One region of the Microbacterium sp. PI-1 genome, then DNA from elsewhere that is predicted to be linked to it. Evidence: riboswitches for the same ligand, from Rfam matches in the RefSeq annotation. Region 1 holds a riboswitch; the other holds the start of a gene.
What was found. A riboswitch is a leader RNA that binds a small molecule or an ion and turns the genes downstream of it on or off. The one in region 1 is predicted to bind thiamine pyrophosphate.
Positions count from the first base shown of each region.

Region 2: it holds a riboswitch for thiamine pyrophosphate, as region 1 does, so the genes downstream of both, E0W80_RS13955 (ECF transporter S component) here and thiM (hydroxyethylthiazole kinase) in region 1, are expected to answer to the same signal.

Region 1 covers NZ_SJYZ01000012.1:15,017-29,410, reverse strand. Annotated here, with positions in the region: gene E0W80_RS11455 (RNA methyltransferase) at 1-602, shown strand, start outside; gene E0W80_RS11450 (response regulator transcription factor) at 637-1,308, shown strand; gene E0W80_RS11445 (HAMP domain-containing sensor histidine kinase) at 1,312-2,688, shown strand; gene E0W80_RS11440 (TAXI family TRAP transporter solute-binding subunit) at 2,685-3,650, shown strand; gene E0W80_RS11435 (amino acid ABC transporter ATP-binding protein) at 3,907-4,653, shown strand; gene E0W80_RS11430 (glutamate ABC transporter substrate-binding protein) at 4,710-5,615, shown strand; gene E0W80_RS11425 (amino acid ABC transporter permease) at 5,676-6,323, shown strand; gene E0W80_RS11420 (amino acid ABC transporter permease) at 6,320-7,246, shown strand; gene pheS (phenylalanine--tRNA ligase subunit alpha) at 7,298-8,338, shown strand; gene pheT (phenylalanine--tRNA ligase subunit beta) at 8,338-10,848, shown strand; gene E0W80_RS11405 (NAD-dependent epimerase/dehydratase family protein) at 10,922-11,884, shown strand; TPP riboswitch at 11,891-11,984, shown strand; gene thiM (hydroxyethylthiazole kinase) at 11,975-12,823, shown strand; gene E0W80_RS11395 (bifunctional hydroxymethylpyrimidine kinase/phosphomethylpyrimidine kinase) at 12,820-14,394, shown strand, end outside.
Region 2 covers NZ_SJYZ01000017.1:19,540-33,933, forward strand. Annotated here, with positions in the region: gene E0W80_RS13940 (ABC transporter ATP-binding protein) at 1-511, shown strand, start outside; gene E0W80_RS13945 (ABC transporter ATP-binding protein) at 508-2,760, shown strand; gene E0W80_RS13950 (D-alanyl-D-alanine carboxypeptidase) at 2,833-4,671, opposite strand; TPP riboswitch at 4,754-4,865, shown strand; gene E0W80_RS13955 (ECF transporter S component) at 4,856-5,509, shown strand; gene E0W80_RS13960 (ABC transporter ATP-binding protein) at 5,512-6,963, shown strand; gene E0W80_RS13965 (energy-coupling factor transporter transmembrane component T) at 6,960-7,739, shown strand; gene E0W80_RS13970 (glutamate decarboxylase) at 7,829-9,202, shown strand; gene E0W80_RS13975 (aminoglycoside 3'-phosphotransferase) at 9,210-9,944, opposite strand; gene E0W80_RS13980 (SDR family NAD(P)-dependent oxidoreductase) at 10,096-10,854, shown strand; gene E0W80_RS13985 (NAD(P)-dependent oxidoreductase) at 10,895-11,725, shown strand; gene E0W80_RS13990 (sulfite exporter TauE/SafE family protein) at 11,788-12,540, opposite strand; gene E0W80_RS13995 (ankyrin repeat domain-containing protein) at 12,554-13,141, opposite strand; gene E0W80_RS14000 (bifunctional 4-hydroxy-2-oxoglutarate aldolase/2-dehydro-3-deoxy-phosphogluconate aldolase) at 13,154-13,792, opposite strand; gene E0W80_RS14005 (GntR family transcriptional regulator) at 13,880-14,394, opposite strand, start outside.

The DNA.
Region 1 (14,394 bases):
ACATCGACGTCGAGTATGTGACCGAGTACGTGCTCAACGCGATGGCCGACACAGTGACTCCGCAGGGGCTGGTCGCGGTCGTCCACCAGACGCCGACATCGGTGCGTGACATCTTCGAGGCCTCTCCGCGACTCGTGGCGATCTGCGAAGAGGTCCGCGATCCCGGGAATCTGGGCACGATCATCCGCGCGGCCGACGCCGCGGGTGCCGATGCGGTCGTGCTGACGGGGCGAACCGTCGACCCGTACAACCCGAAGGTCGTCCGTGCCACGACCGGTTCGCTGTTCCACCTCCCCGTGTCGGTCGGGGGTGATCTCGCCGACGTGGTCCGCCGTGCGCACGCGGCAGGTCTCCGCATCCTCGCGGCAGACGTGAAGGGTGACGATCTGCTCGAAGCCCGAGCGGAGGGCACTCTCGCCGAGCCGACCGGCTGGCTCTTCGGCAACGAGGCCCGTGGTCTCGAAGACGACGCCCTCGCGCTCGCCGATCGGGTGCTGAAGCTGCCGATCTTCGGTCGCGCCGAGTCTCTCAACCTGGCGACCGCCGCCAGTGTGTGCCTCTACGAGAGCGCCTTCGCTCAGCGGGCGGACTCCGCCGGCTGAGCGAAGCACACGAAGGAAGCGGGAAGCCGAGTCGATGAGGATTCTGATCGTCGAAGACGACGACCGGGTCGCCGGCGCGCTCGAAGCGTTCCTCGCCCGCTCGGGCTACGCCACGGTTCGTGCCGCGGACGGCGCGGCAGCGCTGGAACTCCTCGGTGCGGACACCGAGGTCGTCCTCCTCGATCTGGGGCTTCCCGACGTCGACGGCATCGATCTGTGTCGCCGCATCCGCGGGCGGTCGGAGGTGCCGATCGTGATCGTGACGGCGCGCAATCAGGTCGCCGAGCGCATCAAGGGACTGCGTGCGGGCGCGGACGACTTCGTGGTGAAGCCGTATGACGTGCATGAGCTCCTCGCCCGGATCGAGGCCGTGACCCGACGATCGCGTCCGATACGCCCGGAGTCCGACGCGCGGGTCCTGCTGCACGGCGGTGAGCTGCAGATCGATCTCGTGGCACGTCAACTGTCGGTCGACGGGGTGCCGATCGACCTGACGCGCAAGGAGTTCGACATCATCGCCGTGCTCGCGCGGTATCCGGGCGTCGCCGTGCCGAAGGAGCGTCTGATCCGCGAGGTGTGGAACACGGACTGGCGGGGTTTCGGCCACTCGCTCGAAGTGCACGTCGGGGCGATCCGGAAGAAGAGCGGGGCCCGGGGTCTCATCGAGACGGTCCGCGGAGTCGGCTACCGGCTGGCGGGCTCCTGAGCCATGCGCCGGCGTCTGGTCATCGTCTTCCTCGTGCCCCTCGTGGCGATCCTGGTCGCGCTGGGAGGCGCCGCGGGCTGGAGCGCTGCGCGCAGCGTCCAGCAGGCCTTCTACACGCAGCAGCTCGGTGATCTCGGCTACTTCGTCACGAGCGCCCGGCAGGCCCTCCGCTCCGGCAGCGCCGCGGTGATCGAGGCGGAGGCGGCGAGGTTCCGGGAGGTCTACGGGATCGAGGTCACGGTGTTCGACCTGGGTGGGAGTATCTGGGCGGCGGGCGACGACAGCCCAGGGGTGCTCGCGGAGGAAGACGCGGAACGAGTCAGACTGGCGCTGTCCGGCCGGCGCGCGGAGCAGCCCGCGGCGGTGTACCCGTGGACGGTCGCCGATGCCGCCCTCGCCGAGCCGGTCTTCGACGACGGGGATGTGATCGGGGCGGTGCTTGTCGCCGGTGACGCCGACGCGCCGCGCGCGGCGATCCTGCAACAGCTTCTGCTCATCTCCGCCATCGCGCTGGTGCTGATCGCCCTTGGAGTGCTGTTGGTGTTCCGACTCGCCCGGTGGGTCCTCTCGCCGGTCGGGCGGCTCGACGAGGCGATGGCGGCGATCGAGCGCGGCGAGATGGATGCGCGTGTCGCGGAGGATGCCGGTCCACCGGAGCTGCGTCGCATGGCCAGGGTGTTCAACGGGATGGCTGACCAGATCGAGCGGGTGATGACCCGGCAGCAGGAGTTCGCGCTCAACGCCTCGCACGAACTGCGCAACCCCCTCAACGCTCTTCTCCTGCGCGTCGAGCACCTGGCGACCGGACTCGGACGCGAGTGGGACGACGACGTCGAGGAGACGCGGGAGGAGGGACGCCGGATGACGCGGATCCTGGAGACGCTGCTCGGCCTCGCTCGCGGCGGACGCACCGATTCGACCATCTCCGCGGTCGACCTCGCGACGCTGGCAGCCCGTCGTCTCGACGCCTGGCGGGACGTGGCAGGACAGCGGGGGATCTCGTTGCAGACGTCAGGGGAGTCGTCCGTCATGAGCGTCACCGACCGGACGATCGTGGAGAGCGCGTTGGATGCCGTCATCGACAACGCCGTGAAGTACTCGCCGGAAGGCTCAGGGATCGAGATCGGTGCGGAGCGCTCGGGTGACGTCTGCCGGGTCACGGTCCGCGATCACGGGCCCGGGCTGACGCCGGAGCAGGCGGCCGCGGCGACGGACCGGTTCTGGCGGAACGCCGACACTCAGGACACGCCCGGTTCCGGTCTCGGGCTCGCGATCGCAAGCGACCTGCTCGAGACCGTGGGCGGGGAACTGACGGTCTCGTCGGCCGAGAGCGGCGGTCTCCTCGTCTCGCTGCTGCTCCACGACAGGACGAGGCCATGACCGCGCCGGTGCTGCGGCGACTCACCGCCGGCCTCCTCTCGTTCCTCCTGGTGGGAGCGTTGGCCGCGTGCAGTCAGCGCGCGAACGAATGGACCGACGGGGAGTACGTGATCGCCGCCGGCGGGTCCACCGGCGTCTATTACGACTACGGCAGTCATCTCGCCGAGGAGCTGTCGGGCTCGCTGGACATCGCGATGTCGGCTGACGAGACGGCCGGATCCGTCGACAACCTGTTGCGCGTGAGCTCCGGAGAGGCCGTGATCGGGTTCGCCCAGGGCGACGCGGCCGCGGATGCCGTGGCGGGAACGGGCGCGTTCGATGACCCGCTCCCGGTGCGCGCTCTCGCGCGTCTGTACGACGAGTACGTGCAGATCGTCGTGCGCGGGGACTCGGAGATCGATGACATCGGCGACCTGGCGGGTCGGACGATCTCCCTCGGGGCGGAGAACTCCGGGGTGACGGTGATCGCCGGACGCGTGCTGGATGCGGCCGGCGTCGACATCGCCGCGATCCGGAACCCGCAACTCGATCTCAGCGAGTCCATCGACGCGATGGGGCGGGGAGAGATCGACGGCTTCTTCTGGGTCGGCGGATTGCCTACACCCGGCGTGGCGGAACTCGCTGAGACCTCCTCCGTCAGGTTGCTCGCGATCGAGCAGGAGTGGGTGAACGAGGTGAACGACCGATACTCGCACGCGTACCGACCCGCGGAAGTGCCGGCGGGGACTTACGGACTCGTCGCCTCCGCGCCGACCATGGCGGTGCCGAACTATCTCGTCACGGCGTCCGCCACCCCGGACGCCGTCGCGAGGGACATCCTCGCAGGGCTGTTCGAAGCACGCCTGCGTCTCGCAGCGGAGGTGCCCACGGCCGCGTTGCTGGACCGTCGCTCGGCGATCTTCACCGCCCCTGTCCCGCTGCATCCCGGCGCGATCGACTACTACCGGGACTTCCGCGGCTGACGGCTCAAGAAATCCTCAAGAAGTCTGACACCGGGCTCGACGCTCTGCCAAGGTGAGGTCGATCGCACACGATCGGATCCTGCTGCTCAGCTGTCGTTGGGGGGCGAGGCGGCAGGACCATCCCGCGGCCCGTGGGGGCGGGCCGTGGGGTACCCATGCAGAGCTGCATTGGTGCCGCGATCAGGTGATTACGAACGTGTAAATCTCACCGATGACCCTGGAACCCGGGGTACGACGTGGCTAGCTTGGAGAAATGATGACCTCTGATACCCCGCTCGTCGTGGTCGAGAACGTCCAGAAGCACTACGGCGAGTTCCAGGCGCTCACCGACATCGACCTGAGCGTGAACCCGGGAGAGGTCGTGGTCGTGATCGGCCCGTCCGGCTCCGGCAAGTCGACGCTGTGTCGCACGATCAACCGCCTCGAGACGATCACCAGCGGCAGCATCCGCATCGACGGCAAGGAGCTGCCCGCCGAGGGTAAGGGGCTCGCTCACCTGCGGGCGGACGTCGGCATGGTGTTCCAGTCGTTCAACCTCTTCGCCCACCTCACCATCCTCGAGAACGTGACCCTCGGTCCGATCAAGGTCCGTGGGCTCAAGAAGGCCGATGCCGAAGCCGAGGCGATGCTCCTGCTCAAGCGCGTGGGCGTGGAGCAGCAGGCGTCGAAGCTCCCGGCTCAGCTCTCGGGTGGTCAGCAGCAGCGCGTGGCGATCGCCCGTGCGCTGGCCATGCAGCCCAAGGTCATGCTGTTCGACGAGCCGACCAGCGCCCTCGACCCGGAGATGATCAACGAGGTCCTCGACGTCATGGTCGAGCTGGCCCAGGACGGCATGACGATGATCGTGGTCACCCACGAGATGGGCTTCGCTCGCAAGGCCGCCGATCGCGTCGTCTTCATGGCCGACGGACGGATCGTCGAGGAAGCCAAGCCCGAGGAGTTCTTCACGAACCCGAAGAGCGACCGCGCCAAGGACTTCCTCTCGAAGCTCCTCACGCACTGACGGCCCACACACCGACCACACAGACCCTGCACACACAGCACACGAAGGAGACGCACATGCGACGCACACGGACACTGGCGGGCATCGGAATCGCGGCGACAGCACTGCTCGCGCTCACGGCCTGCAACAGCGGCAGCCCGTCAACGCCCGGTGGCACCGATGGCGGTGACGCCGGAGAGGACAGCACCTGGTTCGAGGTCGCGACCGACGTCCAGCTCGAGGGCAGCCCCACGTTCGACAACATCAAGGACCGCGACCAGGTCGTCATCGGTGTCAAGGAAGACCAGCCCGGTCTCGGCTACCTCGACGTGACCACCGGTGAGCGCACCGGATTCGATGTCGACATCGCCCGCTGGATCGCCGCCTCGCTCGGCTACGACGAGGACAAGATCGAGTTCAAGCCGATCGCCTCCGCCAACCGCGAGCAGGCCATCGTGAACGGCGACATCGACTACTACGTGGGCACGTACTCGATCACCGACAAGCGCAAGGAGCAGATCGCCTTCGCCGGCCCGTACTTCATCACCGGGCAGGGACTGCTCGTCGCGGCCGACGACGACACCATCAAGAGCGAGGACGACCTGAACGCCGACACCACCGTGTGCTCGGCCACCGGCTCCACGCCCATCCAGAACATCCGCGAGAACTACCCGGATGTCCCCACCAAGGAGTTCGACCTGTACTCGGCCTGTGTCGAGGCGCTGCTCTCCGGCGAGGTCCAGGCGGTCACGACCGACCAGGCCATCCTCATCGGCTACGCGGCTCAGGACCCCGACAACCTGAAGGTGGTCGGTGAGCCCTTCACCGAGGAGCGCTACGGTGTCGGCCTGGCGAAGGACGACGCCGCGCTGCAGGAGTTCATCAACACGATGTTCACCGACGGCGGCGATATCTGGCAGGCGATCTTCGACAAGAACCTCGGATCGTCCGGCATCGAAGTCAGCCAGCCGGCCGTCGACTGATCGAACAGAGGGGGCGGCTCCAGGGCCGCCCCCTCTCCGAATCGTGAAGGGGAGGGTGGCGTGGACGTCATCTTCGGAAACCTCGACCTGTGGGGCGAAGCGCTCAAGAACACGCTGATCATCTTCTTCGGCGGTGGACTGCTCGCGCTCATCCTCGGGATCATCGTCGGGGCGGCCCGCGTCTCACCCGTGCCCATCGCGCGCGGTGTCGGCACGGTGTACGTGAACCTGATCCGCAACACCCCGCTGACCCTCGTCTTCTTCTTCTTCATCTTCGGCTACCCGCAGCTCGGGCTGCCGAAGCTCAGCACCACAGTGCTGGGCATCCTGGCCATCGGCATCTATACGGCCACGTACGTGGCGGAGGTGCTGCGCGCCGGTATCAACACCGTCCCCGTCGGCCAGGCGGAGGCGGCCAGGGCGATCGGCCTCCCGTTCGGACAGGTGATGACTCTGGTCGTCCTCCCGCAGGCGTTCCGCTCGGTCGTGCCACCGATGATGAGCGTCTTCATCGCGCTTCTGAAGAACACGACCGTCGCGGCGGGCTTCTCGATCCTCGAGCTCGGAGCCGTCCGCTCCTACCTCAGCGAACGCGGAGAGAATGCGCTTTCGGTGCTGCTCTGGGTGGCCGTCATCTTCGTCGCGCTCGTCCTGCTCCTCAGCTGGCTCCAACGGTATCTCGAGAACAAGTGGAGGATCGCGCGATGACTTCCGTCCTGTACGACGTCCCGGGCCCCAAGGCGATCCTGCGCAACCGTCTGATCGGTGTCGCCACCGTCGTCGTGGTGCTTGCCCTGCTCGGGTTCATCGGCTACCGCTTCTACGTGAGCGGACAGTTCGACGCGTCCCGGTGGTACGTCTTCACCTTCAGCGCCGTCTGGGAGCAGATCTTCGGTGCGCTCGGCCGAACTCTCGCGGCGTTCGGGCTCGCAGCGATCCTCGCCATCGCGCTGGGATTCGTGCTCGCCATCGGTCGGATGTCCGATCATGCCTGGGTGCGTGTCCCCGTCACGGCGATCACCGAGATCTTCCGAGCCGTGCCGGTCCTCGTCTTCATGATGCTGCTCTACTACGGTCTGCCCGTCGCCGGCGTCAAGATGGACCCGTACTGGGCCGTCGTCATCGCGCTCATGGCGTACAACGGATCCGTCCTCGCCGAGGTGCTCCGCGCCGGCGTCGAATCCCTGCCCCGAGGGCAGAAGGAGGCCGGCTACGCGATCGGTCTGCGCAAGAGCGGCGTGATGCGCCTGATCCTGCTGCCACAGGCGATCCGGGCGATGCTCCCCGTGATCGTGGCCCAGCTGGTCGTGACGATGAAGGACACCGCGCTCGGTTTCATCATCACGTACCCCGAACTCCTCTACTTCGCGAAGCAGCTCACGTCTCAGCAGGGACGCCCCGTGCTGCAGTCGGCGTTCGTCATCGGCGGCATCTACATCATCATGTGCCTGATCCTCTCCGGGATCGCCAAGTGGCTGGAGATCCGCACCCGACGCTCGCCGCGTGGGCACGACGGCGTTCCGGCCGGCGGCGTGGATCCGCGTCCGCACCAGGACGGCACCGATACCGAGCTGATCACGCTGCAGCGCGGTGGGGGCGGGTTCGGCGGACCACCGCCTCAGGGCATCTGATCCGGTTGCGCCGTCGGTCGGTGGGGCGACGCGCCGGTAGACTCGACTCTCGTGTCAGAGTCTCCTGAAATCACCCCGGAAGCGGTCGAAGCCGCGGTCGCCGATGCCCTCGCGGCCATCGCCGCAGCCGCCGACACCGCCGAGCTGAAGGCGGCCCGCGCCGCACACGTTGCCGACGGATCGCCGCTTGCCGTCCTGAACGCCTCCATGCGACAGGTCGCCCCCGAGAATAAGGCCGCGTTCGGCAAGCTCGTGGGGCAGGGGCGCGGGCAGGTGACGAAGGCGCTCGCCGCCAAGGAGGCCGAGCTCGCCGAGGCGGAGGTCGCTGCGCGACTCGAGGCCGAGCGCATCGACATCACGGCCGTGCCGTCTCGCACCCGCGTCGGTGCCCGGCACCCGCTCACGCTCCTCCAGGACCAGGTCTGCGACATCTTCGTCGGCATGGGCTGGGAGATCGCGGAGGGACCGGAGCTCGAGCACGAGTGGTTCAACTTCGACGCCCTGAACTTCGACGTCGATCACCCCGCGCGTCAGGAGCAGGACACGTTCTACGTGGACCCGACATCGCGCCATCTCGTGATGCGCACCCACACGAGTCCCGTGCAGGTGCGCTCGATGCTCGACCGCGAGGTGCCGATCTACGTGCTGTGCCCCGGGCGGGTGTACCGGACCGATGAGTTCGACGCCACGCACCTGCCGGTGTTCACCCAGTTCGAGGGCCTCGTGATCGACAAGGGCATCACGATGGCGCACCTCAAGGGCACGCTCGATCACTTCGCGAAGCTGCTCTTCGGCCCCGAGGCCAAGACGCGTTTCCGCACCAACTACTTCCCCTTCACCGAGCCATCCGCCGAGCTCGACCTGTGGCACCCGACCTTCAAGGGCGGCGCGCGCTGGATCGAGTGGGGCGGCTGCGGCATGGTCAACCCGAACGTGCTGCGCGCGGCCGGGATCGATCCGGAGGAGTACAGCGGCTTCGCGTTCGGCATGGGCATCGAGCGGGGCCTGATGTTCCGCAGTGACGTCCAGGACATGCGCGACATGGCCGAGGGTGATGTCCGATTCAGCGAGCAGTACGGGATGGTGGTGTGATGCGCGTCCCGCTTTCGTGGCTGCGTGAATACGTCGATCTGGCAGCGGATGCCACGCCCGAGGACGTCCTCGGCGCGCTGGTGACCGTCGGCTTCGAAGAGGAGGACGTGCACCGCTTCGACATCACGGGTCCCGTGGTGGTCGGACAGGTCGTGTCGCTTGAGGCCGAGCCGCAGTCCAACGGCAAGACCATCAACTGGTGCCAGGTGGATGTGGGCGAGGCGAACGGCGGCATCCGCGGCATCGTCTGTGGTGCGCACAACTTCGTGGCCGGTGACAAGGTCGTCGTGACGCTGCCCGGTGCCGTGCTGCCCGGCCCGTTCCCGATCGCCGCACGGAAGACCTACGGTCACGTTTCCGACGGCATGATCGCGTCCGCGCGGGAGCTGGGCCTCGGCGACGAGCACAACGGCATCGTCGTGCTGTCCGATCTCGGCATCGATGCTCCTGTCGGTACCGACGCGATCGCGCTGCTCGGTCTCGACGACGTGGCAGTGGAGATCAACGTCACGCCTGACCGCGGCTACGCGTTCTCGCTGCGCGGTGTGGCCCGCGAATACGCGCACGCCACCGGGGCGGACTTCCGCGATCCCGCCGAGCGTGACTTCGCCGAACTGCAGCCGGGCACCGGCCACACCACCGTGGTCGACGACACCGCGCCGGTCCGCGGCCGTGTCGGTGCGAGCGAGTTCGTGACCCGCGTCGTCCGGGGGGTCGACCCCTCGCGTCCGACTCCGCCGTGGATGGTCGCGCGGCTCAGCCTCGCGGGTATGCGTTCGCTGGGCGTGCTGATCGACATCACCAACTACGTGATGCTCGAACTCGGCCAGCCGCTGCACGGATACGACCTCGACAAGCTCACCGGCGGCATCACCGTGCGACGTGCGACCCCGGGCGAGAAGATGACCACGCTCGATGGCGTCGAGCGCGCGCTGCACGTGGAAGACCTGCTCATCACCGACGAGTCGGGTCCGATCGGCCTCGCCGGTGTCATGGGCGGCGGCACGACGGAGATGAGCGACACCACCAGGAACGTGCTCATCGAGGCCGCGACCTTCGACCCGACGACCATCGCCCGCTCGGCACGCCGTCACAAGCTGCCCAGCGAGGCGTCCAAGCGCTTCGAGCGCGGCGTGGACCCGCTCATCCCCTTCGCGGCCGCGCGCCGGGCGGCCGACCTGATGGTCGAGCTCGCCGGCGGCACGCTCACCGAGGAAGGCGGCGCACTGTTCGCCGAGGTCTTCGTCGGCGAGATCGAGCTCCCGGCCGGATTCGTGCAGGGTCTGATCGGCGTCGACTACACCGACGACGAGATCACCGGGGCGCTGACCACCATCGGCGCCGACGTCACCGCTTCCGAGACAGGGTCCGGCTGGATCGTGATCCCGCCGACCTGGCGTCCCGACCTGACCGACAAGTGGACGCTCGCCGAGGAGGTCGCCCGCATCCACGGGCTCGACCGCATCCCCTCGGTGCTGCCGACGCCGCCGTCCGGTCGCGGGCTCACCGCGCATCAGCAGGGTCGCCGTCGCGTGGCCGATGCCCTGGCCGCCGCGGGGCTCGTCGAGACACCGTCGTTCCCGTTCACCACCGAGGTGCAGAACGACCTGCACGGTTCCGCGTCGGGGGAGCACCTGCCGAGCATCCGCCTGGCGAATCCGCTCGATGGTCAGGCGCCCTCCCTGCGTCGATCGCTCATCCCCGGTCTGCTGCAGACCGCGCACCGCAACATCTCGCGCGGGCTCACCGACCTCGCGATCTTCGAGACCGGTGTCGTGTTCCTGCCCGAGCCCGGTGTGGAGTACGGCACGGAGGATGTGCCGCCCCTGGGGGAGCGCCCGTCGGAAGAGACGCTCGCCGCGCTGAACGCCTCGATCCCGCCGCAGCACCGGTTCGTCTCGGCGCTGCTCACCGGCCACGTGTCACCGCGCCAGCCCGGTCGCCCGGCCGAACCCGCCGGTCTGGTCGAGGCGCTGGACGCCGTCCGTGTGATCGCCGCCGCCGCCGGAGTCGAGATCGACGTCGTGCAGGCCGAGCGTGCCGCACTCCACCCCGGCCGCACCGGATCCCTCCGGATCGCCGGGGAAGAGGTCGGCTACGTCGGCGAGCTGCACCCCGCGGTGGCGGAGGGCGCCGACCTCCCCGGCCGTGCGACCGTGTTCGAGCTGGACCTCGACCGCGTCCTGTCGCTCGCGGGCGGCCGTGTCGTGGCCGCGTCGCTGTCGACGTTCCCTGCTGCCACGCAGGACGTCTCGTTGACGCTGTCGGCCGAGGTGCCCGCCGCGGATGTGCAGGCGGCTCTCGCCGAGGGCGCCGGTGCGATGCTCGAGTCCGTGCGTCTCGTCGACGACTATCGCGGGGAGGGGGTGCCGGAAGGCTCCAAGAGCCTGACGTTCGCCCTGCGGTTCCGCGCCGACGACCGCACCCTCACCGCTGCGGAGGCCACCGAGGCCAAGCTCGCGGGCGTCGCGGTGGCGGCCGAACGGTTCGGGGCGGCGCTGCGCGACTGAGCACGACCTCCGGCGCGATCTGCTCTGAGCGGAAGCTCTTTCGCGGGTGGTCGATTCCTGCTGACATGAAGCCATGTCGAATGTGCTGATCCTCGGCGGTACGGGCTGGCTCTCGGGGCGGATCGCGCGTCGATGGGTCGATGCCGGTGCGGCAGTGACCTGTCTCGCCCGCGGAACGCGACCGGCGCCCGAGGGTGCCGAGCTCGTGCCCGGAGACCGGGAGGCCGCCGAGGCCTACGACGCACTCGCGCAGCGCGACTGGGACCATGTGGTCGACATCTCCTCGCAGGCGTCGCACGTCGCTCGTGCCGTCGACGCTCTCGGTGCGCGCACGGCACGGTGGACCTATGTGTCCTCGATGTCGGTGTACGCCGATGATGAGACGGTCGGGGCCGACGAATCAGCTCCCCGTCATCCGCCCGCCCGTCCCGGAGACGCCTACGAGTACGGGGCGCAGAAGGCCGCGGCCGAAGACGCCGTCTCGGCGCTCGGAGCGCGGGCGTTCATCGTGCGCCCCGGGCTCATCGTCGGGGACGGAGATCCGAGCGACAGGTTCGGATACTGGGCGGCGGCGTTCACGCGCGCCGGCGCGGAGCCGGTGCTGCTGCCACCGCTCGAGGGGAGAGCTGCGCAGGTGATCGATGTCGACGACCTGGCCGAGTTCATCGTCACGGCGACTCGGAGCGGCGTGGTGAACGCGATCGGTGACAGGCATTCGCTCTCCGACGTGCTGGAGGCGGTACGTTCGGCAGCAGGGCACACCGGTGACACGGTCGTCGCTGACGAGGACTGGCTCGTCGCTCGGGAGGTCGAGCACTGGGCCGGACCGCGTTCGCTTCCGCTGTGGCTGCCGCCGGAGATGACGGGATTCATGACGCGGTCCAACGCAGCGTTCCGTGCGTCGGGAGGCTCGCTCCGCGCCCTCGCCGACACGATCGGGCGGGTCCTCGTCGACGAGCGCGCCCGCGGCGTCGATCGGCCGCGCCGTGCCGGACTCACCCGGGCGGAGGAACGCGCGCTCCTGACCGATCGCTAGACTGCGAGCAGTGACACGGGGTGCGGCATCCGCGGCTGAGAACAGACCCGTCGAACCTGATCTAGTTCGTACTAGCGAAGGGATGTCGCGATGAGCGATCTTCTGCGTCCTGAATCCACCACCGATCTCGTCGGCTCCGCCGCGGCGCTGTGGGAGGTGGTGCGTGAGGCTCCGCCCTTGACGCATTGCATCACCAACGCGGTCGTCACGGGGTTCACGGCCAACGTGCTGCTCGCCGCCGGTGCGGCACCCGCGATGGTCGACATCGTCGGCGAGGCCGAGCTGTTCGCCGGGGTCGCCTCCGGCCTGCTGATCAACCTCGGCACGCCCACGCCGGAGCAGCGGGCTGCGATCGTCGAAGCCGTCGCCGGCGCGACCGCGTCCGGGACACCGTGGGTGCTCGATCCGGTCGCGATCGGCACCCTGCCGATCCGCACGGCGCTGGCGCATGACCTGGCGAATCAGCGACCGACCGCGATCCGAGGCAACGCCTCCGAGATCCTCGCCCTCGCCGGCGTCAGCGCGGGTGGCCGAGGTGTCGACGCGACGGACAGCACGGATGCCGCTGCCGACGCGGCGGCTGCCCTGGCGACGAGGACGGGTGCCGTGGTCGCGGTCTCGGGTCCGGTCGATCTCCTCACCGACGGCGAGCGGATCCTGCGACTCGCGAACGGTCACGAGCTCCTGACCAGGGTCACCGGTGGCGGTTGTGCCCTCGGCGCAGTCATGGCCGCGCTCCTCGGCGCCGCCAGGGTGACGGGGCACGATGCGCTCACGGCGGTCGCCGCCGCGAGCCTCGGATACACGATCGCCGCCGAGCATGCCGCAACGACAGCGCGGGGTCCGGGCAGTTTCGCGGTCTCGTTGCTGGATGCACTCGCAGCGCTGCGCCCGGAAGACCTCGTCGCCGAGGCTCGCGTCGAGAGCGGTGCACGGTGACCGCCGATCTCTCGCTCTATCTCGTGACCGATCCCGAACTCTGCGGTGATCGTGGTGTCGTCGAGACCGTCCGTCAGGCTGTGGAGGGTGGTGTGCGCATCGTCCAGGTGCGGGACAAGACGGCGACGGAGGCCGAGATCGTCGAACAGCTGATCGCGGTGTCGCGGGCGATCGACGGACGGGCGCTCCTCGTCGTGAACGACCGGTTGGATGCTGCCGTCGCCGCCCGCGAACGGGGTGCGCGCGTCGACGGCGTGCATCTGGGGCAGGGCGATGCGTCCGTGCGGCGGGCGCGCGAGGTACTGGGACCCGATGCGCTGATCGGCCTCACGGCGAACAGTGCCGCGCACCTCGAGGCCGTTCTCGCCCTGCCGGTGGGGACGGTCGACTACCTGGGTGTCGGTGTGATCCGTCCCACCGCGACGAAACCGGATCACCCGGCGCCGCTCGGAGTCGACGGATTCCGTGACTTCGTCGCACGCAGTCCACTCCCGTGCGTCGCGATCGGCGGCGTGGGGCTCGACGATGCCGAGGCATTGCGGGATGCCGGTGCAGCCGGCATCGCCGTGGTCTCGGCGCTGTGCACGGCGGAAGACCCCGCGGCGACCGCCCGTGCTTTCCGGCGACGGTGGCTCGCAGGTTCCGTTCCGCGTGTGCTGAGCATCGCCGGGAGCGACCCGTCCGGCGGCGCAGGGATCCAGGCCGACATCAAGTCGATCGCGGCCAACGGCGGATACGGCATGGCCGTGCTCACCGCGCTGACCGCGCAGAACACCCAGGGCGTGCGCGGCGTGCACGTGCCGCCGGCAGAGTTCCTCCGCGCCCAACTCGACGCGGTGTCGGATGACATCGTGATCGACGCGGTGAAGATCGGGATGCTCGCCGACGCCGAGGTCATCCGGACGGTCGCTGCCTGGCTCGACCGAGCCCGTCCGCCGATCGTCGTCCTCGATCCGGTGATGGTGGCGACTTCGGGGGATCGGCTCCTGGAGCCGGATGCGGAGCGGGAACTGCGGGATCTGCTCCGTCGCGCCACGCTCGTGACCCCGAACCTGGCCGAGCTCGCCGTGCTCTCGGGGCGCGACGTCGGGGACTGGTCGGAGGCGATCGCCGCTGCGGAAGACCTGTCGACGGATGTCGGGGTCGCCGTGCTGGTCAAGGGCGGACATCTCGCGGGGAACGACGCCCCGGATGCGCTGATCGACGCTCGTCACGGGCGACGTCAGGAGTACAGCGGGACGCGTATCGTCACCTCGAGCACCCACGGCACCGGCTGCTCGCTCTCCTCTGCCCTCGCCACGCTGTTGGCACGGGGTCTGGAGCCGGAGCAGGCGGTCCGCGCGGCGCGGAGCTGGCTGCGTGAATCGCTCCGTGCGGGGGAAGCACTGCGGGTGGGTCGCGGGCACGGCCCCATCAACCACTTCGCCGGACTGTGGGCGCGGGCGGACACGACGAGCGGAGTCGCTGCGTCGGAGGTCGCTGTCTCGGAGGTCGCTGCGTCGGAGGTCGCTGCCGAGTGGTGGGAGCGCATCGCCGACGTCCGCGCACAGATCGACGAGCTGCCGTTCATC
Region 2 (14,394 bases), on a different contig from region 1:
GCTGTGGGACAGCATCGGACTGGTGCCGCAGCGTCCTTTCCTCTTCACCGGAACCGTCGCATCGAACCTGCGCTACGGGCGTGAAGATGCGACCGACGAAGAACTCTGGCATGCGCTCGACATCGCGCAGGGTCGCGACTTCGTCGAGGAGATGCCGGACGGACTCGATTCGCGGATCGCGCAGGGTGGTACGAACGTCTCGGGCGGTCAGCGCCAGCGTCTCGCGATCGCGCGTGCGATCGTGCACCAGCCGCAGATCCTCGTCTTCGACGACTCGTTCTCTGCACTCGATCTGACCACCGATGCCCGGCTCCGCCAGGCGTTGTGGAGGGAGCTCCCGCATGTGACGAAGATCGTGGTCGCCCAGCGCATCTCCACCATCACGGACGCCGACCGCATCGTCGTCCTCGACGGCGGCACGATGGTGGGCGTCGGCACGCACGAGGAACTGCTCGAGACGAGCGAGACCTACCGCGAGATCGTCGAGTCGCAGCTGGGGGTGGACGCATGAGCGAGCAGAACAAGGAACAGGGCAAGCCCACGCGTAGCCGCCGCAAGGCCACGGCTCCCGTGGCCGAGGTCGAACTGACGGCGGAGGAGAAGTACGAGGCCGAGCTCGCGGAGCAGGCCCGACAGAACTCCGGCGACTGGGACAGCGTCGCGCCGGGCAAGGCCGACAACTTCGGGCCGAGCTTCGCGCGCATGATCGGGTTGCTGAAGCCCTCGGCACTCTGGTTCGTCTTCGTGTCGATCCTGGGTGCGCTGGGCGTCGTGCTGACGGTCGCCGCGCCCAAGGTGCTCGCCGAGGCGACGAACCTCGTCTACAAGGGGTTCATCTCCATCCAACTCGGGCAGCCGAACGGCGACTCCCCGGGGTTCCCGGCAGGAACATCGCAGGACGTCGTGGTCGAGGCGCTGCGAGGCGCGGGTCAGGACGACTTCGCGAATCAGATCGGCGCGCTGGGTGACTTCACCGTCGGTCAGGGTGTCGACTTCGGCGCGCTGCGCCTGGTCATCGCCGCTGTCCTCGCCATCTATGTCGCCGCGGCGTTCCTCACCTGGATCCAGGGGTACGTCATCAACGTGATCATGGTGCGCACCATGTGGCGTCTGCGCGAGGCGGTCGAGGCGAAGATCAACCGTCTGCCCCTGTCGTACTTCGACAAGGTGCAGCGCGGTGAGCTGATCTCGCGCGTCACGAACGACATCGACAACATCACCCAGACGATGCAGCAATCGCTGTCCGGTGCGCTCACCTCCGTGCTCACCGTGATCGGCGTGCTCGTGATGATGTTCTCGATCTCCTGGCAGCTCGCGCTCGTCGCCCTCATCACGCTGCCGCTGATGGGTGTGATCTTCGGCATCATCGGTCCGCGCTCGCAGAAGGCCTTCGGCACGCAGTGGCGCAAGGTCGGACGGCTCAACGCCCGCGTCGAGGAGGCGTTCTCCGGCCACGCGCTGGTGAAGGTCTTCGGACGCGAGAAAGACGCGCTCGACAAGTTCCAGGCCGAGAACGAGGAGCTGTTCCAGGCCAGCTTCAAGGCGCAGTTCCTGTCCGGCATCATCATGCCGGCGATGATGTTCGTCGGAAACCTCAGCTACGTGGGCATCGCGGTGCTCGGTGGTCTGATGGTCGCGAATGGACAGCTCCGTCTCGGCGATGTGCAGGCGTTCATCCAGTACTCGCAGCAGTTCACGCAGCCGCTCTCCGAGCTCGGCGGCATGGCTGCGGTGGTCCAGTCGGGTACGGCGTCGGCGGAGCGAGTGTTCCAGCTCCTCGACGCGGACGAGCAGGAGGCGGACGATGCCGATGCGCCGGAGCTCGTCGAGGGCAAGGGCGTCATCGAGTTCGAGAACGTCGCATTCTCGTACACGCCGGATCGTCCGCTGATCAAAGACCTGTCGTTCCGGGTGGAGCCGGGGCAGACCGTCGCGATCGTGGGGCCGACCGGTGCAGGGAAGACGACCCTGGTCAACCTGATCATGCGCTTCTACGAGCTCAGCGGCGGACGCATCATGCTCGACGGTCAGGACATCGCCGAGGTGACCCGGGATGAGCTGCGGTCGCGCACCGGCATGGTGCTGCAGGATCCGTGGCTGTTCGCGGGGAGCATCCGCGAGAACATCCGCTACGGCCGCTCCACCGCGACCGACGACGAGGTCCTCGCCGCGGCGAAGGCGACCTACGTCGACCGCTTCGTCCACGCCCTCCCCGAGGGCTACGACACGGTGCTCGACGAGGATGCCGCGAACGTCTCCGCGGGCGAGCGTCAGCTCATCACCATCGCGCGCGCGTTCGTCGCACAGCCGTCGATCCTCATCCTCGATGAGGCCACGTCGGCCGTCGACACCCGCACCGAGTTGTTGCTGCAGCACGCGATGGCCGCCCTTCGCAAGGGACGCACGTCCTTCGTGATCGCGCACCGCCTGTCGACCATTCGCGATGCCGACCTCATCCTCGTGATGGAGCACGGCGACATCGTGGAGAAGGGCACGCACGACGAGCTGATCGCCGCGCAGGGAGCCTACTGGCGCCTGTACCAGTCGCAGTTCGAGCAGGCGGCCACAGACATCGACGCCGAAGAGGCCCTCACCGGCTCGACGCCCGTCGTGGTCACCGGTGACGCGGACGAGGAGAGCGTGCACGCGGCTGCGGCCGTCGCCGGCGCGTCGGTGGGGGCGCAGGTTCCTGCCGCCGAGACGGCTGCTGCCCAGGCGCTTCTCGAGGAGGGGGCCGACGGCTCCGCCTCTCGCGACTGAGCGGCATCACGCAGACGCCCCATCCTGCTCACGCGGGATGGGGCGTCGTGCTGTACTCGGCCGCGCGAAGTGTCAGGACCCGTCGTCTGTGATCCCGAGCAGTTCCAGGGGATGGGTCAGGCGCCACCACGGGCTCGGCCCCTCGACGTCATCGGCCAGGACCAGGGGAACCGTCACGGTGTTGAGCGGTCCGGCCGCGGTCAAGGTGCCCACGGTGGCGTCCTCGTCCCGCTTTTCGCCGAGATCGAAGGCCGTGGTCGCAGTGGCGACAGCACCGTTCCACAGCACGACATCGGCATCGGATTCGGTGACCACGTCGACCTTCTCGCCCCAGTCCGTCGTGACCTGTCCGACGACCGTGCCCTTCGCGACTGCTGCCTCCTGTGCGTCCAGGGCGGCCTCCGTCTCGGCGAACAGCGAACGGGTGAGAGCGAGGCGCTCGTCGTCGCCCGCCTGATTCAGCGCCGCCGCGAACAGGTGCACCGTGGTGTCCCCGATCGTCAGGTCTTTCGCCGTCAGCAGGTTCCAGCCGACCAGCGTGCCGGTCTTGATGCCGACGACGCCCGGATCGGCGAGCATCCCGTTGGTGTTGACGACCGTGCCCGCACCCGGGAGGTCCACTGACCGGGTGCCGACGATCTCCGCGAACACGGGGTTCTGCATGGCCAGCTCGCCGAGCTTGATCAGGGCCGCAGGGGTCGCCACATTGCGCTCGTCGAACCCGGAGGGGGTGACTACCGTGATGTCGGTGAGCGCACGATCGCGCAGCCACACCTCGGCGGCGGCCGCGAACTCCTGGTCCGAGCCCCAGATCTCGGAGGCCAGCCGGTCGATGTAGTTGTTCGCCGACCCGAGGAGGGTGCCCTGGAGCATCTGGTACTCGGTGAGGACGCCGTCGACGGGGACATCCAGTGCGGACTGATCGCTGCGCCGGTAGTTCCAGTAGTCCACGCTGTCGCGGTAACTGAAGCCGAACTCCGGCCCCTGCTCGCCGAGGGCGAGGGGCATGCGGTCGAGAACCATCAAGCTGCTCACGACCTTGGTGATGCTCGCGATGCTCACCGGATCGGTGATCGACGCCGCGGTGGTGAGCCCGGCGATGCCGACGGACGCGCTGCCCTCACTCGGCCAGGTGATCGTCGCGGCGGGAGCGGGAACCGTGTCGAACTCGACGGACTGCGCCGTCGGCGGAACCTCGTGCAGCGGCCAGAGCAACGTCGTGCCCGCATAGCCGGCGACCAGCGCGGTGAGCGCGACGAGCGGCACCAGGATTCCCGGGCGAGCGATGGCCGGCCGCAGGCGAGCTCCACGGAGGAGCCCGCCGTTCTGTTCGGTTCCCGGGGTCTGCTCGAACGTCGCCGTGGCCGTGTGCGCACCGACGGCGGCGGCATCGACCCAGGTCAGTGCGGTCGCGCCCGTCGTGCCGTCGGCCCACTGCACGGCCGCGCCGTCGACGAGCGCCTCGGCCTCATCGGGCTCCTGCGCCTCCTCACCCTCGCCGCGTCGGCGGGGGTGGAAGGGCGGCTTCGTGAGTGGCGGAGTCGCGGGACCATCCGCCGGCTCCGGGTCGTGCACGGGCTCCGGGTCGAGCACGGGCTCCGGATCGGACGCCGACGCGGGGTCGTCCGACGAAGCCGTGCCGCGACGTCGTGCGGGCGTCCGGTCGACCGTGAACAGCGCGCCGATCGCGGCGGCGTCGACCGGGACAGCGGAGACGACGGAGGGATCCGACGGGGGCGTGTCGCCGGCGAAGAGTCGATCGGCGGCGAAGGGTGCGGCGCTCTCCGATGCGGGGGCGGCGGGGTCCGACGCGATCGCCAGGTCGTCCACCGGCCCGGAGGGGGCGGCCGTACGCGAGCCGTCGTCGCTGACGACGCCCGTCGCCTCGTCGGCGGGATCTGAAGCGGTCACTCGTTTACGGTACCCAATCCCCGGCGTGTTCCGCGGCGCGAAGCCCTGTCGCCACGCCGGTGTCGCCACCGGGTAAGATCATCAGCACAACCACGGGAGTCCGGCGAGCCGGGCTGAGAGGGAGCGAATCGCGCTTCGACCGTCGAACCTGATCTGGGTCATGCCAGCGCAGGGAGGAGTTCAGATGAGTACGTCCACGTCCGCATCCGCGAAGCAGGCATCCGCCGCGAACGGTCTGCGCCCCACGTCGATCTGGCGCTGGCGCGTCGTCGACATCGTCGTCGCCGCCGTCCTCGGCGTCGCGATCGGCCTCGTCTTCTGGGGCTGGAACACCATCGGGTACGCCTGGTTCGGCGCCGCTGACGCCCTGACGCCGGGTCTCGGCGGCATCGCCGTCGGCATCTGGCTGCTCGGCGGCGTCGTCGGCGGTCTCGTGATCCGCAAGCCGGGCGCCGCGCTGGTGGTCGAGCTGGTCGCGGCGATCGTGTCGATGCTGATCGGCAACGTGTGGGGCGTCTCGACCGTACTGTCCGGCATCGTGCAGGGCCTCGGTGCGGAGATCATCTTCGCGCTCTTCTTCTATCGTCGTTTCGGCATCGTGGTCGCCGCGCTCGCGGGTGTCGGGGCAGCGGTCGCCGCCTGGGTGTTCGAGCTGTTCTACGGCAGCTCGCCGAACATCCTGAAGTCGGTCGAGTTCAACACCATCTATCTGGTCAGCGTCGTCGTCTCGGGCGCGATCCTCGCCGGCGTGGTCGGGTGGCTGCTCGTGCGGGCCCTCGCCGTCACCGGCGCACTCAACCGCTTCGCCGTCGGGCGAGAGCACGTGCGCGAGGTCTGAGCGTGAGCTTCGCCGCCCCGGCCCGCGTGCAGGCTGCGGGCTGGGGCTGGCGGTACGCCGGTCGAAAGCGCCCCGCCGTCGCCGACGTCTCGTTCACGATCGAACCGGGCGAGCGGGTGCTGCTTCTCGGCGCTTCGGGCGCGGGCAAGTCGACTCTGCTCGCCGGTCTCGCCGGCGTCCTGGGCGGCGATGACGAGGGGGAGCGGACCGGTGCCCTGCGCATCGACGGCGCGTCCCCGGAATCGCGGCACGGTCGCGTGGGGCTCGTCCTCCAGGACCCCGATGCCGGAATCGTGCTGTCGAAAGTCGGCGATGATGTGGCGTTCGGCTGCGAGAATCTCGGTGTCGCGGCGTCCGAGATCCCGGACCGAGTCGCGGAGGCTCTCGACGCCGTGGGCCTCGACGTCTCGCCGCAGCGTCCCACGAAGGCGCTCTCGGGCGGCCAGAAGCAGCGACTGGTGCTGGCCGGCGTGCTCGCGATGCGTCCGGGCCTGCTGCTGCTCGACGAGCCGACCGCGAACCTCGACCCCGAGGGCGTGCGCGAGGTGCGGGCGAGCGTCGAGCGGGCCGTGGTCTCCTCGGGTGCGACACTGATCGTCGTCGAGCATCGCACGCCGGTGTGGGTTGATCTGATGACGCGTGTGATCGTGCTGGCGGCCGACGGCGGGCTGCTCGCGGACGGACCGCCCGAGCACGTGTTCGCGGTCCACGGCGATGTGCTCGCCGATGCGGGGGTGTGGGTGCCCGGGCGTGGCCTCGACCTGCCCGTGCTGGAGCAGGTGACGGCACCCCATGCGCTCTCCGCCTCCGGGCTCTCGATTGCGAGGGAAGCGGGCGTCGTCGTGCAGGCGGGACTCGACCTGCACGTACCGCGGGCGAACGCGACCGTGATCACCGGGCCCAACGGGGCGGGCAAATCGACCCTCGCGCTCACGCTCGCCGGACTCATCCCCGAAGAGGCAGGAGAGGTGCGGTCGGCACCCGAGTTGGCGGGGCGCAAAGGCACCCGCCCGATCCGGTGGACATCGCGCGAGTTGCTCACGCGCATCGGCATGGTCTTCCAGGAGCCGGAGCACCAGTTCCTCACCCAGACGCTGCGTGACGAGCTCGCTGTCGGGCCACGCGCGCTCGGCTGGGACCGTGCGAGGACGGACGCCGTGGTCGACGATCTCCTCGAGCGCCTCGGCCTCGCCCCACTCGCGCTGGCCAACCCGTTCACGCTCTCCGGCGGGCAGAAGCGGCGGCTGTCCGTCGCGACGGCGTTGGCGGGTGCACCGGAGGTGATCGTGCTCGACGAGCCGACGTTCGGTCAGGACCGGCGTGGATGGATCTCCCTCGTCGCGCTCCTGCAGGAGGAGATCACGCGTGGACGGTCGATCATCGCGGTGACGCACGACGATGCCGTGGTCCGACATCTGGGTGGTCATCGCATCGAGTTGGGGGCGGCAGCGTGACGGCGATCGAGACCGCACGGCCGGTATGGCTGGACGGGGTGAACCCGGTGACGAAGCTGGTGCTCGCCGTGCTGCTGTCGGTGCCGTTGTTCGCGTCCATCGACATCACGAGCGCGCTGGCCGCGATCGTCCTGCAGCTGCTGTGCCTGCCGCTGACCGGACTGCGTCCCTCGACGGTCCTGAGGAGGCTGCTCCCGATCATGATCTTCGCGCCGATCGCCGGCGTGAGCATGCTGCTGTACGCCGAACCGGCCGGACGGATCTACTGGACCTTCGGGTTCGCCACGATCAGCGAGGACTCCATCACCCTCGCGATCGCGGTGAGCCTGCGCGTGGTCGCGCTCGGGCTGCCCACGATCCTGCTCTTCGGCGGCACCGACCCGACCGAACTCGCCGATGCGCTGGCCCAGGTCGCCAAGCTCCCGAGTCGCTTCGTGCTGGGCATCCTGGCCGGTACGCGGATGCTGGGCCTGTTCCTGGATGACTGGCGCACCATGAGCCTGGCTCGTCGTGCGCGCGGTGTGGGGGACCGGGGCGTGCTCCGACGGTTCTTTTCCATGGCCTTCGTGCTGCTCGTGTTCGCCGTGAGGCGCGGCTCCAAACTGGCGCTCGCGATGGAAGCGCGCGGATTCGGCTCGGACATCCCCCGCACCTGGTCGCGTCCGTCGCGGCTGCACCCGAGAGATGCGGTGGCGCTGGTCGGCGGCATCGCGATCATGGCGCTCGCGCTCGCCGCTGCTGTCGTCGTGGGGACGTTCCGCTTCGTGTGGAGCTAGGGTCTGTCGCGAACCGGTCGATACGTCGGCGCGATCTCGCTACGGTGGGCGGCAAGGCCGCAAGGACGCCTCCACCGAAAGGTTCTCGCATGAGCAGTTCGCCCTCCTCCGACTACGAGCCGATGTTCACGCGCCCGGGGGAGGCGTCGGTCGCCCCGCGCCATCTGATCCCGCCCCAGGGTTCGCTCCCTGCCACGGCGAGGCAGATCGTCGAGGACGAGACGATCCTCGACGGCAACGCGCGCCTCAACCTGGCGACGTTCGTCAGCACGTGGATGGATGACGACGCCAAGCAGGTGTACACCTCGTCTTTCGACAAGAACATGATCGACAAGGACGAGTACCCGCAGACGGCGGCGATCGAGGACAACTGCTGGCACATGCTGGCGAACCTCTGGAACGCGCCGGACGCCTCGGGTGCCATCGGTACCTCGACGGTCGGTTCGTCCGAGGCGTGCATGCTGGGCGGCCTCGCCTTCAAGCGTCGCTGGCAGCAGGCGCGACGTGCCGCGGGAAAGGACACGTCGACGCCGAACCTGGTGATGTCGTCCGCCGTGCAGGTGTGCTGGGAGAAGTTCTGCAACTACTTCGACGTCGAGCCGCGCTACGTCCCCATCTCCGAGGAGCACAAGACGCTCGACGGTCACGACCTGGCGACGTACGTCGATGAGAACACGATCGGCGTCGTCGCGATCATGGGCGTCACCTATACCGGGATGTACGAACCGGTGGCGGCGATCGCCGCGGCGCTCGACGAGATCCAGAAGGACACCGGGCTTGACATCCCCATCCACGTCGACGGTGCCTCCGGGGCGATGATCGCGCCGTTCCTGCAACCCGATCTCGTGTGGGACTTCCGTCTCGAGCGCGTGCACTCGATCAGTACGTCCGGCCACAAGTACGGTCTCGTGTACCCGGGTCTCGGATGGGTGGTCTGGCGCGAGGAGAAGTGGCTGCCGGAGGATCTCGTGTTCAAGGTCAGCTACCTCGGCGGCGAGATGCCCACGTTCGCGCTGAACTTCTCGCGTCCGGGGGCGCAGGTGCTGTTGCAGTACTACCTGTTCCTCCGGCTGGGGTTCGAGGGCTACCGTGCCGTGCAGCAGGAGTCGCAGGACGTCGCGAAGTATCTGTCGGCCGGGATCGCGGGGCTCGACGCCTTCGAGCTCTGGAACGACGGCAGCGACATCCCGGTGTTCGCCTGGCGCCTCAAGGACGGCCATACGAAGAACTGGACGCTGTACCACCTGCAGGACCGGCTCCGGATGCGCGGATGGCTCGTGCCGGCGTACCCGATGCCCGCGGATCTCGAGCAGATCACGGTGCAGCGGATCGTCGTGCGCAACGGGCTGAGCATGGACCTGGCCGCCGACCTGCTGGACGCGATCACGGCGGAAGTCGCGCACCTCGACGCCCTCACCGCGCCGATGCCGTCCGATCACCCCGACTCGGCGTTCCACCACTAGGGGGTGCTCAGGTCGCATTCCAGAGGTCGCGGTAGAAGGCGAGACGCTCGCGGTCGGGTTCGACTCCGTAGGCCTCGATCAGAGCGTCCTCCCACCCGGGGCCGAAGTTCCACTCGGTGCTCATGGAGGCGACGGCGATGTCGGCCCAGCGGTCGGCCACGCCCAGCAGAGCCAGGTCGACGTGCGCGAGCCAGCGGCCGTCGTCTCCCACCAGGGTGTTGGGGCAGCAGGCATCGCCGTGACTGACGACGAGGCGGTCGACAGCGGGCGCGGTCCGGAGGCTTTCCGGCACGACGATCCCGCGTCGTTCCGCGTTCGCGATGCGCGAAGGCACGCTCCACTCCCAGGGGCACTCCCGCACGGGGAGGGCTTCATGCATCGCGCGGAGCCCTTCGCCGACTGCTCGCACTGCGGTCGCGGGCTCTGCGACCCATCGCGGGTCCACGGCGCTGAGGCCGTCGAGGGCGGCAGTGATCATCCACTCGTGCGTGTCATCCGCCCCGCTGTCGAGCACGGTCGGCACAGTGATCCAGCCCGACGCCCACCTCATCCGTTCGGCCTCGTCGCTCAACGTGAACTCGAGGTTCCGAGGCCCCCACTTGATGTAGAACGGCTCTGCGTTGCCGGTGGCGCGGAAGGTGAGTCCGCCGTAGTCGTTGCGCCAGACACATTCGAGGTCGGCTCCCCGGGCGAGCAGGCGGACGTGTTCGGGGACGACGACGTCTTCGGCGGGGATCGACATCCATCCATCCTGCCCGACGGCGCCTGAGGAGTGATGTCGTAGGCTCGCTCTCGACGCCGTGCCTCCGTTCGTGATGACACCAAGAACCACGTAGGCTGGGACCGCGTTCCATCACAGCAGACGCACGACGACGTTCGAAGGAGAACATCAGATGCAGATCAGCGGACAGGGTGCACTCATCACCGGCGGCGCCTCGGGGCTCGGCCTGGCGACCGCACGTCGCCTCGTCGCCGCGGGCGCCCACGTCACGATCATCGACCTCGCTTCGTCGAAGGGCGCGGAGGTGGCCGATGAGATCGGCGGGCTGTTCGTCGCCGCCGACGTCACGAGCGCCGAGGAGGTACAGGCGGCCGTCGCGGCCGCGCAGTCCGCCGCGCCGCTGCGTGTGGTGGTGAACTGTGCGGGCATCGCGCCGCCGGCCAAGGTGCTCGACCGCGAAGGCAACCCTGCCGTGCTCGCCGACTTCGAACGGGTGATCCGCATCAACCTCGTCGGCACGTTCAACGTCGTCTCGCAGGCATCCGCCGTGATCGCCAAGAACGAGCTCCACGACGACGAGCGTGGCGTCATCGTCAACACCGCGAGCGTGGCCGCCTTCGACGGACAGATCGGCCAGCCCGCGTACTCGGCGTCGAAGGGCGGCGTGCACGCGATGACCCTTCCGATCGCGCGCGAGCTCGCGCGCCACGGCATCCGGGTCTGCACGATCGCGCCCGGCATCATGGAGACGCCGATGCTGATGGGGCTGCCGCAGGAGGCACAGGACTCCCTCGGCCAGCAGGTGCCGTTCCCCGCCCGCCTCGGCCGACCCGACGAATACGCCGCTCTCGTGGAGCAGATCGTCGAGAACGGCTACCTCAACGGCGAGACCATCCGCCTCGACGGCGCGATCCGCATGGCCCCGCGCTGACCCCGCCCTCAGAACCGCGATCGAGAACCCAGGAGAATCCATGACACTGGCAGGCAAGACCATCCTGATGTCGGGCGGCAGCCGTGGCATCGGCCTCGCGATCGCGCTGCGGGCCGTGGCTGACGGCGCGAACATCGCGATGCTCGCGAAGACCGACACCCCGCATCCCAAGCTCGAGGGCACGATCCACACCGCCGCGGAGCAGATCCGTGCGGCCGGGGGCAATGCCCTGCCGATCGTGGGCGATGTCCGCGATGACGACGACATCACCGAGGCGGTCTTGAAGACGCAGGGCGAGTTCGGTGGCATCGACATCGTCATCAACAACGCCAGCGTCATCGATCTCTCGCGCTCGCTCGACCTGAACGCCAAGAAGTACGACCTGATGCAGGACGTCAACGTGCGCGGCACGTTCATGCTGTCCCGCGCGGCGGTGCCGATCCTGAAGGATGCCGAGAACCCGCACATCCTCTCGCTGTCGCCGCCCCTGAACCCCACGCCGAAGTGGCTCGGCGCGCACACCGGCTACACGCTCGCGAAGTTCGGCATGACGCTGGCCACGCTCGGCCTCGCGGCGGAGTTCGCGCGCGACGGGATCGCCGCCAACACGCTGTGGCCCCGCACCACCATCGCCACGGCCGCCGTGCAGAACCTCCTCGGCGGCGACAAGGTGATGGCCGCGAGCCGTACGCCCGCCATCTACGCCGACGCCGCCTACGCCGTGCTGCTCAAGCCCGCGGGCTCTTACACCGGGCAGTCGCTCATCGTCGAGGATGTGCTCGAAGGTGAGGGCGTGACCGATTTCTCCGGGTACGCCGCGATCCCCGGCACTCCCGACAGCGCGCTCTTCCCCGACATCTTCCTCGACTGAGCCCCCGCCTCCCCACCTCATTCGGGCAGGGCGCTTTGGCCTCGCCGGCAGGGAGACCCGGGTCAGATCAGGAGGTAGGCCGCTCCGAGGATCGTGAGGATGATCACGAGGCGGTCGAACACGCGCTGGTTCAGGCGTCGCGCGACGCGCAGGCCGAGGAGCGCGCCGATCACCACGAGCGGCGCGAGGACGGCATCCATCAGCAGCACCGGAGTGGGGAACAAGCCGAGACCGGCGAGGAACGGCACCTTGAGCACGTTGATGATCGCGAAGAACCAGGCGGAGGTGCCGAGGAAGACCTGCACCGGAGTCCGGGTGGCCAGGAAGTACATCGACATCACGGGGCCGCCGGCGTTGGCGACCATCGTGGTGAAGCCACCGAGCGTGCCATAGGCACCGGCGAGCACGATGCCGCCGGAGGAGGGCGCGACCGCTGCGTGCGCACGGTCCTGCCGCCATCGCCGCCAGAGGGTCACGCCGATCATCATCAGTAGGATCACGCCGATCGCCCGGCGGACGATGCCGTCTCCGGCGAGCGCGAGGAACGCGAATCCGGCAAGGAGCCCGAGGACGACGGCCGGTGCGAGGCGCAGCAGCGTCGGCCAATGGGCGTGGCGGCGGTAGGCGATCAACGCGAACACGTCGCCGACCATCAGCAGGAGCAGCATCGCGGCCGTGGAGGTGCGTGCGGGCAGGACGGCCGCGAACAGCGCGATCGCCAGGATGCTGCCGCCCGGGAGAGCCGTCTTGGAGATGCCGATCGTCACCGCGGCCACGGCGAGTGCGGCCCACGCCCAGGGGTCGAGCGCGATCACCGTTGCCGCCCGATCACCGTTCGAGCTCGGCGACGATCGCGTCGTGGCCGCGGCTCCGTGCCAGTTCGACCGGCAGCACACCGTCGCCGTCGGGGATGTGCGCATCGGCACCGCCGTCGAGGAGCGCCCGCACCACCTCCACGTAGGCGGAGGAACCGTCGCCGAGCACGATCGCCTCGTGCAGGGCCGTCCAGTTCAGGTTGTTGACGTGGTCGGGATCCACGCCCGCCTCGAGGAGGATCTCGACGGTCGCGAGCAGCCCGCGTTCGGACGCCGGGATCAGTGCGGTACCACCGAAGCGATTCGTGCTCGTCAGGTCGGCGCCGTTCTCGAGGGTCAGCAGCAGGATCTCATCGTGACCGCGGGCGCCCGCATACAGGTACGCGGAATCCTGGATGTCGTCCTTCGCGTTCACGTCGGCGCCGGCGCCGATGAGCGCCCGCGCCGCCTCGACTCTGTTGCCCTTGGTGGCCGCGATCAGGGCAGTCATCCCGCCGGCTCCTCGCGCCTCGATGTCCGCACCGGCGGCGAGTGCCGCCCGCACGGCATCCGCATCGCCGGCCGCGGCGGAGGCGAGCAGATCAGTGGTGGCGTCGGTCATCGTGTGGTGCGATCAGCCCCGCGCGGCGGAGAGTGCGGTGGTGAAGCGTGCGGCGCGCTGCTCGATGTCGGACCAGTCGGCTGCGGCGATCGATGCGCCGTTCGCGAGGTCTCCGCCCGCACCGACGGCGACAGCGCCGGCCGCGAACCACGCAGCGAGGTTGTCCGGATTCACGCCGCCGGTCGGCATCAGGGGTGCGGTGGGGAACGGGCCCCGCAACGCGCCGAGGTACGACGGGCCGCCCAGCGACGCCGGGAAGATCTTGACGACGTCGACGCCCAGCTCCAGCGCGCCCATGACCTCGGTGGGGGTCATCGCTCCGGTCATCACGACGCGGCCGGTGTCGAGCATCGACCGGGTGAGATGGGGGAGGGTGCCGGGGCTGACGAGGAACTCCGCGCCCGCATCAGCGGCCTGAGTGGCCTGAGCCGCGGTGGTCACCGTGCCGGCACCGATGTACGCGGCGTCGCCGTGACGCGCGACCAGTTCGCGGATCACCGCCGGCGCATCAGGTGTCGAGAAGGTGACTTCGATGCCGGTCACGCCACCGCGGATGATCGCTTCGGACGCCTCCAGGGCCAGCTTAGGGGAGGGGGCGCGGAGGACGGCGAGGATGCCGGTGCTGCGGGCGCGGTCGAGGCGGTCGGACATGAGGCTCCTTGCGGTGGGGGATCCTTCCATTCTCGCGGGCGTCCCCTGTAATGACAACTCGGCCGGAAGGCGGACGTATGCGCGGGACTACTTCGCGACGAGCGTGGTCTCGAAGCGGTACAGGTCGGGGCGGTAGCAGTGGTGGCCGAGCTCGATCGCAGCGCCTGACTGGTCGAACGAGATGCGCTCCATGGTCAGCAGCGGACCGCCCGCCTCGATCTCCAGCAGTTCTGGTTCATCGGCCTCTGCGCGGCGTGCGCCGATCTTCTGCTTGGCGACCCGGATGGCGATGCCTCGGGCGCGGAGGGCCTGATAGAGACCTCGGGACTCGAGTTGTTCGGCGGAGATGTCCGCGAACTCGCGAGGGAGGTAGTTCTCGAGAACGGCGACGGGAACGCCGTCGGTGCTCCGTCGGCGTCGCAGGTGGAGGACCTCCGCACCGGGGGGCAGGGCGAGTGCCGTCGCCACTTCCTCCGAAGCCGGGATCACCTCGTGCGTCAGCACCTGCGTGCCCGGTTCGTGGTGGGCGCTCTGCAGGTCTTCGAAGAGACTGGTGAGTTCGACCTGGCGGGTGACGGAACCCTGCACGACCTGGGTGCCGA